DNA from 2 places in the Mumia sp. zg.B21 genome. Region 1 is predicted to be linked to the other one. Evidence: predicted binding sites of a transcription regulator. Region 1 holds the regulator's gene; the other holds the start of a gene.
What was found. Region 1 encodes LexA, which represses DNA repair genes until DNA is damaged. Its sites were predicted from a motif close to TCGAACANNTGTTCGA; they were not measured.

Region 2: the regulator LexA is predicted to act here: its motif matches at 3,252-3,267, upstream of dinB (DNA polymerase IV).

Annotation. Positions count from the first base shown of each region.
Region 1 is NZ_JAHWCJ010000001.1:583,780-589,315, reverse strand. Features, by position in the region: gene KV100_RS02965 (SelT/SelW/SelH family protein) at 1-102, shown strand, start outside; gene KV100_RS02960 (serine hydrolase) at 99-935, shown strand; gene KV100_RS02955 (LysM peptidoglycan-binding domain-containing protein) at 945-1,442, opposite strand; gene lexA (transcriptional repressor LexA) at 1,722-2,435, shown strand; gene KV100_RS20325 (ATP-dependent DNA helicase) at 2,500-3,042, opposite strand; gene KV100_RS20320 (hypothetical protein) at 2,927-3,172, opposite strand; gene KV100_RS02940 (ABC transporter ATP-binding protein) at 4,794-5,536, shown strand, end outside.
Region 2 is NZ_JAHWCJ010000002.1:503,947-509,482, forward strand. Features, by position in the region: gene KV100_RS11120 (aspartate kinase) at 1-194, shown strand, start outside; gene KV100_RS11125 (aspartate-semialdehyde dehydrogenase) at 214-1,251, shown strand; gene KV100_RS11130 (GNAT family N-acetyltransferase) at 1,253-1,792, shown strand; gene KV100_RS11135 (DUF1707 domain-containing protein) at 1,789-2,352, shown strand; gene KV100_RS11140 (glycerophosphodiester phosphodiesterase family protein) at 2,368-3,153, opposite strand; gene dinB (DNA polymerase IV) at 3,290-4,480, shown strand; gene KV100_RS11150 (acetoacetate--CoA ligase) at 4,754-5,536, opposite strand, start outside.

The sequences.
Region 1 (5,536 bases):
GCCGTCCACGGCGGCTTCCCGGACGCGGCGGAGCTGAAGCGCCGGGTCCGGGACCACATCGATCCGGACCGACCTCTCGGGCACGCGGACCGCGATCGATGAGCGAGCCGCCTCTCCCCCGCCCGGACGACGCCGTCCGCTGGTCCCTCGAGGTGCGTGATGCCGACAGCGACGAAGTGCTCGCGGCCGTCCAGCCGGAGCTGGTGCTGCCCACCGCGAGCATCGGCAAGCTCGTGCTGCTCGTCGAGGCGGCACACCAGATCGCGACCGAGCGGATCGATCCCGCCGAGCAGCTCAGCCGCACCACCGACGACTGGGTCGCCGACTCGGGCCTCTGGCATCTGCTCGCCACCGACACGCTGCCCGTCACCGACGTGTGTGCACTGATCGGCGCGATGAGTGACAACCTGGCGACCAACGTCCTGCTTCGTCGTCTCGGTCTCGACACCGTGACTGCCACGGCGGAACGCATCGGGATGCAGCGCAGCCGCCTCCTCGACCGGGTGCGCGACGACCGTGGGCCGAAGCACCCGCCGGCCCTGTCCGTCGGCTGCGCCACCGACCTGGCCGGCTTCTGTGCGGGTCTGCACCGTCGCGAGATCCTCTCGCCCGGGGTCAGCGAACGGGTCAGCGGATGGCTCGCGGCGAACACCGATCTCTCCATGGTCGCGAACGCCTTCGGTCTCGATCCGCTCGCGCACACCGATCCGGACCGCGGCATCGTGCTCTGGAACAAGACCGGCACGACCTCCAACGTGCGAGCCGACACCGGAGTGGTCTCGGGTCCCGCCCGAACCGTCGCCTACGCGGCCATCGCCGAGTGGAGCGACGGCGCCGAGCCGTCCGTACGCGACCACGTCCTGCGCGCCATGAACGCCCTGGGCACCTGGCTGCGCGAGGTGGTCACCGACGACCGCGGCGTGTCGACCCAGTAGGCCTTGGGCTCAGTAGATCGGGACGTAGATCGTCTCGCCTGCCGTGACCTCGCCCGCGCTCGTCAACGAGTTGAGATCGGCGATGTCCTTGACGGTCGACCGGATGTCACCCTCGGGGTTGGCCTCTGAGGCGAGGTCCCACACGGTCTGCCCTGGCTGGAGCGTGACCACGCGACTGGGGACGGGCTCGGCCTGCTCGGAGGTCGCGATGACCCGCGCACCCAGAGCCACGGTGAGGCCGGCGATCGCGATCAGGGCTGCGATGAAGACGACGAACCGACCACGGCGGGTCAGGCGGTAGCCCGATCGACCGCGGGTGCGGTCGGCCGGCTGCTGCCGACGAGGCCGAGGCCCGGGCCGCGGGCCTGGTCGCGGAGCGGACCGACGGTCGCCGCGCATCCCCCGGCCCGCCGGGTGCCGCTCGATGCAGCGCATCAGCGGCGTGTCGATCGCGACGACGGTGCGGTCGGCGACGGGACGCTCGAGGGTGCTGCGGACGGTGCTCATCGTGTCCTCCATCTCTCGGACTCGTACGGTCTGCCGACCGAAGCGAGGCGGCGGATCAGCTCGTGCATCCGGACCGGAAACCGAGCGGGTTGCCGAACGTGCGTTCGATCGAACATGTGTACGAACCTAATCACACCGACCGACAGAATTGGAAGGACCGTTCGAACATGCTTTCGACGTGTCCGCCAGATGGGCGCCTGAGGACGACTTCATCACGACACGCCGACACGATCGAACATATGTTTGATCACACCGGCGCCGCGGTCTAGTGTCAGGGCCATGACGAAGGCCGAGGTTTCCGAGCTCCCCGACGGACCGCCGGACGCGAGCGGGCTGACTCCGCGTCAGCGCCGCGTCCTCGAGATCATCCGCGAGTCGCTCGAGCAACGCGGCTATCCGCCGAGCATGCGCGAGATCGGCGCGGCCGTCGGTCTCGCCAGCGTCTCCTCCGTCGCTCACCAGCTCAAGGTGCTCGAGCGCAACGGCTTCGTCCGCCGCGACCCCAACCGCCCCCGCGCGATCGAGGTCTTCCTGCCCGACATCCTCGCGGCGCGCCGGTCGATCGGTGACGCGGTCGACTTCGGCTTCGACGAGACGGGCGCGGGCGACTCCCGCCCGGAGCCCGCCTTCGTCCCCATGGTCGGCCGGATCGCCGCCGGCGGCCCGATCCTCGCCGAGGAGCGCGTCGAGGAGGTCATGCCCCTCCCCCGCACGCTGGTCGGCGAGGGCACGCTCTTCATGCTCGAGGTGCGCGGCGACTCGATGGTCGAGGCGGCGATCTGCGACGGAGACTACGTCGTGATCCGGCAGCAGCCGACCGCGGAGAACGGCGAGATCGTCGCCGCCCTTCTCGACGGAGAGGCCACCGTCAAGACGCTCCAGCGCAAGGACGGCAAGGTCTGGCTCCTGCCGCACAACCCGGCGTACGACCCGATCGACGGCACCGACGCCACCATCCTCGGCAAGGTCACGACAGTCATGCGGCGGGTCTGACCCGCGCAGGCGAGACCAACCTCGTCGAGACCCGCGCAGGCGAGACCGTCAGCGGCTGCGGCGCTCAGGACGCTCCGGTGTCCAGGCGCCGCAGCGCGCCGAGCACGAGCTCGCGGTCGACCGTACGCCACATCGGCGGCATCGAGGACGCCAAGAAGCTGCCGTACCGCGCGGTGGCCAGTCGTGAGTCGAGCACGGCGACGACGCCCTTGTCGTCGGCGCGTCGGATCAGACGCCCCGACCCCTGCGCCAGCAGGAGCGCGGCGTGGGTCGCGGCGACCTGCATGAAGCCGTTGCCGCCGTGCCGCTCCACGAGCCGCTGCCTCGCGCTCATCAACGGGTCGTCCGGGCGGGGGAACGGGATGCGGTCGATGATCACCAGCTGGCACGTCTCCCCCGGCAGGTCGATCCCCTGCCACAGGCTGAGCGTGCCGAACAGGCACGTGCGCGGGTCCTCCACGAACCGCCTCGCCAGCTCGGGGAGCTGCGCGTCACCCTGACACAGAACCTCGACGTCGGGCATCCGCTCGCGCACGGCCTCGGTAGCCGCCTCCGCGCCGCGCCGCGACGAGAACAGCCCGAGCGTGCGCCCGCCGGCGGCTCGCACCAGATCGACGATCTCGTCCAGGGTCGCGGTGCCCATCCCGTCGCGTCCCGGCGGAGGGAGATGCCGCGCGACGTAGAGCATGCCTTGCTTGGCGTAGTCGAACGGCGACCCGACGTCGATCGCACGCCAGGCGTACGACGCCGGTGACCCGTCGCCGTCATCGTCCCCGCCGCTGTCACCGCGACCGCCGGACGCGCCCTCCTCCGTACGGTCGGACGCCCACAGCCCGACACTGCGCGCCACCGGGTCGAATCCGCCGCCGAGCTTGAGCGTCGCACTCGTCAGCACGACGGTGTTCTCGGCGAACAGCTTGTCGCGGAGCGTGAGCGCGACGTCGACAGGCGCGATCCGCAGCTCGTTGCCACCCCGGGCACCCTCCCGCTCGGCCATCCACAGCACGTCGGCCTCGGAGGCCGCGGCCATCCGCTCGGCGACCTTGCGCACGTCGTCGACCATCGCCTTCGCCTGCTGCCGGGCGGCGTCACCGTCGCCGGAGTCCTTGGGCTCCTTCGGCATCGCCGAGTGACAGTCCCGGGCGGCGTCGCGCACGAGGCTCAGCGCGTCGGCCAGCTGGTCCGACGGCGAGGCGATCCGGCCGGGCGCCGTCACCTCCAGCGCCTCGCGGAGAGCGTCCGAGGCGTCCTCGAGGTCATCGGCCTCGCGCCCACGGACGTACGAGCGGGCGCGGCGAGCCGCCCGCTCCACCGATGGCGGGGCGAGCTCGGCGGTCGACGCCTGGGTCACCCGCGCGACGAGCTCGTGCGCCTCGTCGATGACCACGGTGTCGTACTCAGGGAGCATGGGCACCCCGTCGATCGCGTCGATCGCGAGCAGGGCGTGGTTGGTCACGACGAGGTCGGCGCCGGCCGCATGGTCGCGGGCCGCCTCGGCGAAGCACTCCATCGCGTACGGGCAGCGCGACGCGCCGAGGCACTCCCGCGCGTGGACGCTGACCTGCCGCCACGCCCGCTCGGTGTGCGACGGCGCGGCGTCCCGGTCGCCGACGCCTCCGCGGTCGGACTCCTCCTCTGCCCAGGCACGGAGCGTCACGACCTCCTCCCCGAGCGACCCGCTCGGTGCCTCGATGAGCACACCTTGGTCGTCGGGCGCTCCTTCGCGGATCCGGTGGAGGCACGCATAGTTGCCGCGACCTTTGACCACGGCGGCACGCGGCGTGCGCTCGAGCACCGCGCCTGCCCCGTCGAGGAGGGCGGGGATGTCTCGCTCGACGAGCTGGTGCTGGAGGTTGAGCGTCGCGGTCGCGACCACCACGCGGCGATCGTGGAGAAGGCTCGGAACGAGATAGCCGAGCGACTTGCCGGTGCCGGTGCCGGCCTGGACGAGCAGGTGCTCGCCTCCGCTGAACGCGTTGGACACCGCCTCCGCCATCTCCACCTGGCCCGGCCGCTCGACACCACCGACCGCTGCGACGGCGGCGTGGAGCACCGCACGCAGCTTGGCGTGGCGACCGGGGTCGGCGGTCGCGAGGGGCGGGTCCGAGATCGACGAGGTCACCGACGCAGCCTACCGAGAGCACGGCCGCTCACGGCCGAGCGACTCACAGGCCCCCGGCAGCGCGACACCCCCGATGTGTGGCCCGCGTCACCATCCGGTAACAATTGGACACCCACCGCGACTAAGCGCTTGCTTAGTTCCCCCGAATCGGTAGCGTTCGCCGGGCAACACCGCCATGTGTCCGGGGTCACACCACCGTCCCCGGCCGCACGACACTGCACCTCGGAAGGACTCGCATGACCCCTCCCATCGAGCCCACCCCCGAGCCCCCACCAGGGGGCTCACCAACCGGACCACCCACCGCCTCGACGGATGCCTCGACAGATGCCTCGGCGGACTCCTCGACCACGGCCTCTGCGGAGTCCTCGCCCGCCGCGGACAGCTCCGCCACGAACGACGGCCGATTCACCGCCGAGGGCGTGACCGTACGGTTCGGTGGCCTCGTTGCCCTGGGCGACGTCGGCCTCACCGTCGAGCCCGGACAGGTCCACGGCGTGATCGGCCCGAACGGCGCCGGCAAGACCACCTTCTTCAACGTCTGCTGCGGGTTCGTCCGCCCCGACTCCGGCACGCTGACCTGGGAGGGCCAGGAGCTCACCCGCCTCCGGCCGCACGACCTGGCAGGTCTCGGCATCGCCCGGACGCTCCAGGGCGTCGGACTCTTTGCCGGCATGAGTGCCCTCGAGAACGTGATGACGGGCGCGGGGGTCCGTTCGGAGAGCAGCTTCGCCTCGGCCGCCCTGGGGCTGCCTCGGGGACGCCGTGACGAGAAGGCGCTTCGCGAGCGGGCGATGCAGGCCCTCACCGACCTCGGCGCCGCACACCTCGCGCCCCGTTATCCCGGGATGCTGCCCTACCCGGAGCAGAAGAAGGTCGCGCTCGCCCGTGCCCTCGTGGCCGAGCCGCGCCTCCTGCTCCTCGACGAGCCTGCCGCTGGGCTCTCCGAGGGCGAGATGGACGAGCTCGGCGACCTCGTCGG
Region 2 (5,536 bases), on a different contig from region 1:
GCATCTCGGCGCGGTTCTTCAAGGCGATCGCCGATGCCGGCGTCAACATCGAGATGATCTCGACCTCCGAGATCCGGATCTCGGTCGTCGTCAACGAGCAGCAGATCGACGACGCGGTCACCGCCGCGCACCGCGCGTTCGACCTGGACTCCCACGAGGTCGAGGCCGTCGTCTACGGCGGCACCGGTCGCTAGGCACGAGGAGCACACCACCATGGCCCACGGACTGAAGATCGGCGTCGTCGGCGCGACCGGCCAGGTCGGCGGCGTGATGCGCACGCTGCTCCAGGAGCGCGCGTTCCCGATCGACGAGATCCGCTTCTTCGCCTCGGCGCGCTCGGCGGGCACGACGCTGTCCTTCGCCGGACGCGACGTCGTCGTCGAGGACACCGCGACCGCCGACCCGACGGGCCTCGATGTGGCCGTGTTCTCGGCCGGTGCCACCATGTCGCGGGTCCAGGCCCCGCGCTTCGCCGCGGCCGGGGTGACGGTCATCGACAACTCGTCGGCCTGGCGCAAGGACCCCGAGGTGCCGCTGGTCGTCTCCGAGGTCAACCCGGAGGCCATCGACCAGGCGGTCAAGGGCATCATCGCCAACCCCAACTGCACCACGATGGCCGCGATGCCGGTGCTGAAGCCGCTGCACGACGAGGCGGGACTGGTGCGCCTCGTGGCCAGCACCTACCAGGCCGTGTCAGGCTCAGGGCTCGGTGGCGTCGAGGAGCTCGCGACGCAGGCCGAGAAGGTCGTCGCCGGTGCTCGCGCGCTGACCTACGACGGCTCGGCGCTGGACTTCCCCGAGCCGCAGAAGTACGTCGCTCCGATCGCGTTCAACGTGCTGCCGATGGCCGGCTCGGTCGTGGACGACGGCAGCGAGGAGACAGACGAGGAGCAGAAGCTGCGCAACGAGTCGCGCAAGATCCTCGGCCTCCCCGACCTGCGCGTGTCCGGCACGTGCGTGCGCGTGCCGGTCTTCACCGGGCACTCCCTGTCGCTCAACGTGGAGTTCGCCGACGCGATCACCCCCGACCGTGCGCGGGCACTTCTCGCCGAGGCGCCTGGGGTTCAGCTCGTCGACGTGCCGACACCGCTGCAGGCAGCCGGTGCCGACCCGAGCCTCGTCGGACGGATCCGCCAGGACTCCAGCGTCGACGGCGAGCGCGGTCTCGTGCTCTTCGTCAGCAACGACAACCTGCGCAAGGGTGCGGCGCTCAACACCATCCAGATCGCTGAGCTGATCGCGGCACGCTGACGTGCCGGTCGTCGTCCGGCCTCGCGACCCCAGGGACGTCGACGCGCTCGTGGCGGTGCTGGCGGTCGTGCACGAGCACGACCGCTATCCCATCGTCGGAGCGCACGTCGAGGCCGGGTGGATCCTCGAGCCCGACGGCCCTGCCTGGGTGGCCGAGCTCGACGGAGCGGTGGTCGGTCAGGCGGCCCTGCAGTCCGGCGCCGACCCGGTCGCGGCCGAGGCGCTCGGGGTCGCTCGGGCCGAGGCGCTGACGCTCGCCCGGTTCTTCGTCGCCCCCGCCGCGAGAGGCACCGGCGCTGCTCGCTCGCTGCTGGACGCCGTGGAGTCGTACGCCCGGGAGGCAGGGCGACCGCTGGCCCTCGAGGTCGTCGCGCACAACGAGGCGGCGCGGACGCTCTACGCCGGCCGGGGCTGGACCCCTCTCGGGCCGTACGCGGCCCGCTGGTTCGGCGACGACGGGCCGGCATTCGAGGCCCACCGGTTCGTCCTTCCGACTGTGGGCGCACCGCGGCCCGGCGATGTGGAACGATCAGGCACGTGAGCGAGATCAGTCCCACCGGTGATCCCTGGACCCGCTTCTCCCGGGATCCGCGTGACCCTGCGGTCTCGACCTTGCGCACCGGTGACGTCGACCGTGCCGTCCTGACCGACGTCCTCGGCGAGGCCTTCTCCGACGGACGGCTCACCCGTGAGGAGTACGACGAGCGTGCGGACGAGGCAGTCCGGGCGCGTACGTACGGTGACTTCCTCCCGCTGATGCAGGACCTCGTTCCCACCAGCGGAGCGGCGGCACCACCGGTGCGGCGCGGCGACAGCCCGGACCTCCAGCGTGCCGCGGTGAAGGCGTACGAGCGCAAGCGTCGTGACTCGTGGGTCGAGGCCGTGACGATCACCCTGATCTGCACCGGCATCTGGCTGGCGATCAGCCTCGCCGGCGGCGGGTTCGACCCTCACTTCCCGTGGCCGATCATCGTCGCGGTGATCGCGTTCGCCGACTCCATCGAGACGACGGCGAGCCGGGAGAAATACATCGAGAAGGAACGCGCGAAGCTCGAGCGCAAGGCGCGCAAGCAGGAGCGCAAGGAGCTTCCGGGCTCCTGATCGGGTGCCTGTGCCTCACACCGACGCTGACGCGTCGACCCGCGTACGGAGCAGGTCCAGTGCCCGCTGCGGACGGTCGGTGATGATGCCCTCGACCCCGGCATCGGCCGCCCGCAGGATCGCCGCCGGCGCGTTGGCCGTCCAGACGTTGGTCTCGAGCCCCGCGAGCTGGGCACGACGGACGTACGCCGAGGTGACCGCTCCGTGCCAGGGGTTGACCGCGTCAGCCCAGGCCTCGAGCCTGGGCTGACGGGGCGTGGAGTGGACCAGGAGACCGCGCGGGACCTCCGGAAGCAGACGCCCGAACTCCCGGAGCGCTGGTGCGTGGAAGCTCTGCGCCGTCACCGACACCCCGGGCGAGAAGCAGCGCAGGACCTCCGCGACCGCGCCGACGAGCCGGGGTTGCGTCTCGGGGTTCTTGATCTCGACGAGGAGCGCGACGCCGGTGGCGCGGAGCGCGTCGAGCATCTGCTCCAGCGTCGGGACCGGCTCTCCTGCGAACGCGGCACCACGCCCGGAGCCGGCGTCGAGGCGCCGTACCTCGTCGTCGGTGAAGGTCCAGACGGGGTCGTGGGCGCGACCGGGGTGGCGCCGAGCGACGTCGGTGGTGCGCGCGAGCGTCGGGTCGTGGACGACGACGGGCGTGCCGTCCCGGGTGGACTGGACGTCGATCTCGACCGCGTCGACGCCGATCGCCACTGCTGCGGCGACAGCGGCGAGCGTGTTCTCCGGCGCGACGGCGTGGGCGCCCCGGTGGGCGACCACGCGCGGGCGGCGCATCGTGGTGATCTGCTCGTTCATGCTGCGAGCGTCGTCCGGACCGATGGAGCGCGGGCGAGAACGAGGTGGACACGGGGTGAACGGACGCTGAGGTGTTGTCCGAGTTGGCGGCGTAGGATACGAACATGCGTTCGATCGATGCTGTGGTGGGAGGGCGGTGAACGGCGACGCCACCATCCTCCACGCCGACCTCGACTCGTTCTTCGCGTCGGTCGAGCAGCGCGACGACCCTTCCCTCCGCGGCCGGCCGGTCCTCGTCGGCGGGGGTGTGGTGGTCGCCGCGAGCTACGAGGCCAAGGCGTACGGCGTGCGGACACCGATGGGCATCGTCGAGGCCAAGTCCCTGTGCCCGGGCGCGATCGTGGCGTCGCCACGCTTCGAGGCGTACTCGGCCGCCAGCAAGGCCGTCTTCGAGCTGTTCCGCGACACCACCCCGCTGGTCGACCCGATCTCGATCGACGAGGCGTTCCTCGAGGTCGGTGGGCTGGCGCGGCTCGTCGGGTCACCGGAGTCGATCGGGGCTCGGCTGCGCGCACGGGTCCGCGACGAGGTCGGGCTGCCGATCACGGTCGGAGTCGCGCGCACCAAGTTCCTCGCCAAGATCGCCAGCGCCCACGCCAAGCCCGACGGCTTGCTCGTCGTGCCGGTCGACGGTGAGCAGGCGTTCCTGCATCCGCTGCCGGTCGAGCGGATGTGGGGGGTCGGGGCCAAGACCGGCGCGAAGCTGCGGGCCCGCGGCATCGAGCGGATCGGAGAGCTCGCGGCAGTGCCGCCGCACGCGCTGTCGGCGTACGTCGGTCGGGCGGCGGCGTACCATCTGCACGCCCTCGCCAACGGGCAGGACCCGCGTCCCGTCGAGACAGGGAGACGACGACGATCAGTCGGGGCGCAGCGTGCGCTGGGACGGCGGCCGAAGTCCATGTCCGACATCGACGCGGCGCTCGCGGGTCTCGTCGACCGCGTAGCGCGACGGATGCGCAAGGCGGAGCGAGAGGGGCGGACGGTCACGTTGCGGCTTCGCTTCGACGACTTCACGCGCGCGACCCGCTCGCACACGCTTCCTCGACCGACCGCGCGGACCGAGCGGGTGCTGCTCGTGGCGCGGTCGCTGCTCGACGTGGCTGCGCCGATGATCGCCGAGCGTGGGTGCACGCTGGTCGGCGTGGCCGTGAGCGGGTTCGATGCCGACACGGGCGTCCAGCTCGAGCTGCCGTTCGGGGACCCCGACACGGCGACGCTCGATCTGGCGCTCGACGACGTGCGGGAGCGGTACGGCTCGTCGGCGGTCCTGCGGGGCTCGCTCGTACGGCGCGGCGAAGGCCTCGCGATGCCGACCCTCCCCGACTGACCGCCTCGTCCTCCGCTCGCGGGTCACCTTCTTCCGCTCGCGGGTCACTCTCATGCGCTCGCGGGTCACCGTCGGGTGTTCCCGGGTCACCGTCGTGCGCTCGCGGGTCACCGTCGTGCGCTCGCGGGTCACCGGGACTGACCCGCGACCGCCAGGGATCGACCCGCGGGCGCCAGGGACTGACCCGCGGGCGCCAGGGACTGACCCGCGAGCACCAGGGACTGACCCGCGGGCGCCAGAGAGTGACCCGCGAGCGGAAGGGAAGGGGCGGGGTCAGGCTTCGCCGCGCAGGCCTTCGTACGCCTCGAGGGTCTCCGGGTTCTGCAGGGCACCGCGGGCGGCCGCGTCGTCGATCGCCGTCCCGCGCAGGATCTTCTTCACCGGCACCTCGAGCTTCTTGCCCGACAGCGTGCGCGGCACCCCGGGCACCTGGTGGATCACGTCCGGCACGTGCCGCGGCGACAGCTGCGAACGCAGGGCGCCGGCGATGGTGCGCTGCATCGCCTCGTCCAGCTCCAATCCCTCGGCCAGTACGACGAAGAGCAGCAGCTCCCCGGCACCACCCTCGGCGTCCTCCAGGTGTACGACGAGACTGTCGGTGACCTCGTCCAAGCCCTCGACCACGGAGTAGAACTCGGCCGTACCGAGGCGCACCCCGCCGCGGTTGAGGGTCGCGTCGCTGCGCCCCGTGATCGTGCACGAGCCGTCGGCGCGGATCGTGATCCAGTCACCGTGACGCCAGACGCCGGGGAAGTCCTCGAAGTACGCGGCGTGGTAGCGCGACCCGTCGTCGTCACCCCAGAACCCGAGGGGCATGGACGGCATCGGCTCGGTGATCACGAGCTCCCCGAGCTCGTCGACAACCGGACGGCCGTCGATGTCGTACGCGGCGATGGCGACGCCGAGGTTCGGCCCGGAGATCTCACCGGCGTACACGGGGAGCATCGGGTTGGCGCCCACGAACCCGGTGCACACGTCCGTGCCGCCGGAGAGCGAGCCGAGGTGGACGTCGTCCCCGACCGCCTCGTACACCCACCGAAACCCCTCGACCGGCAG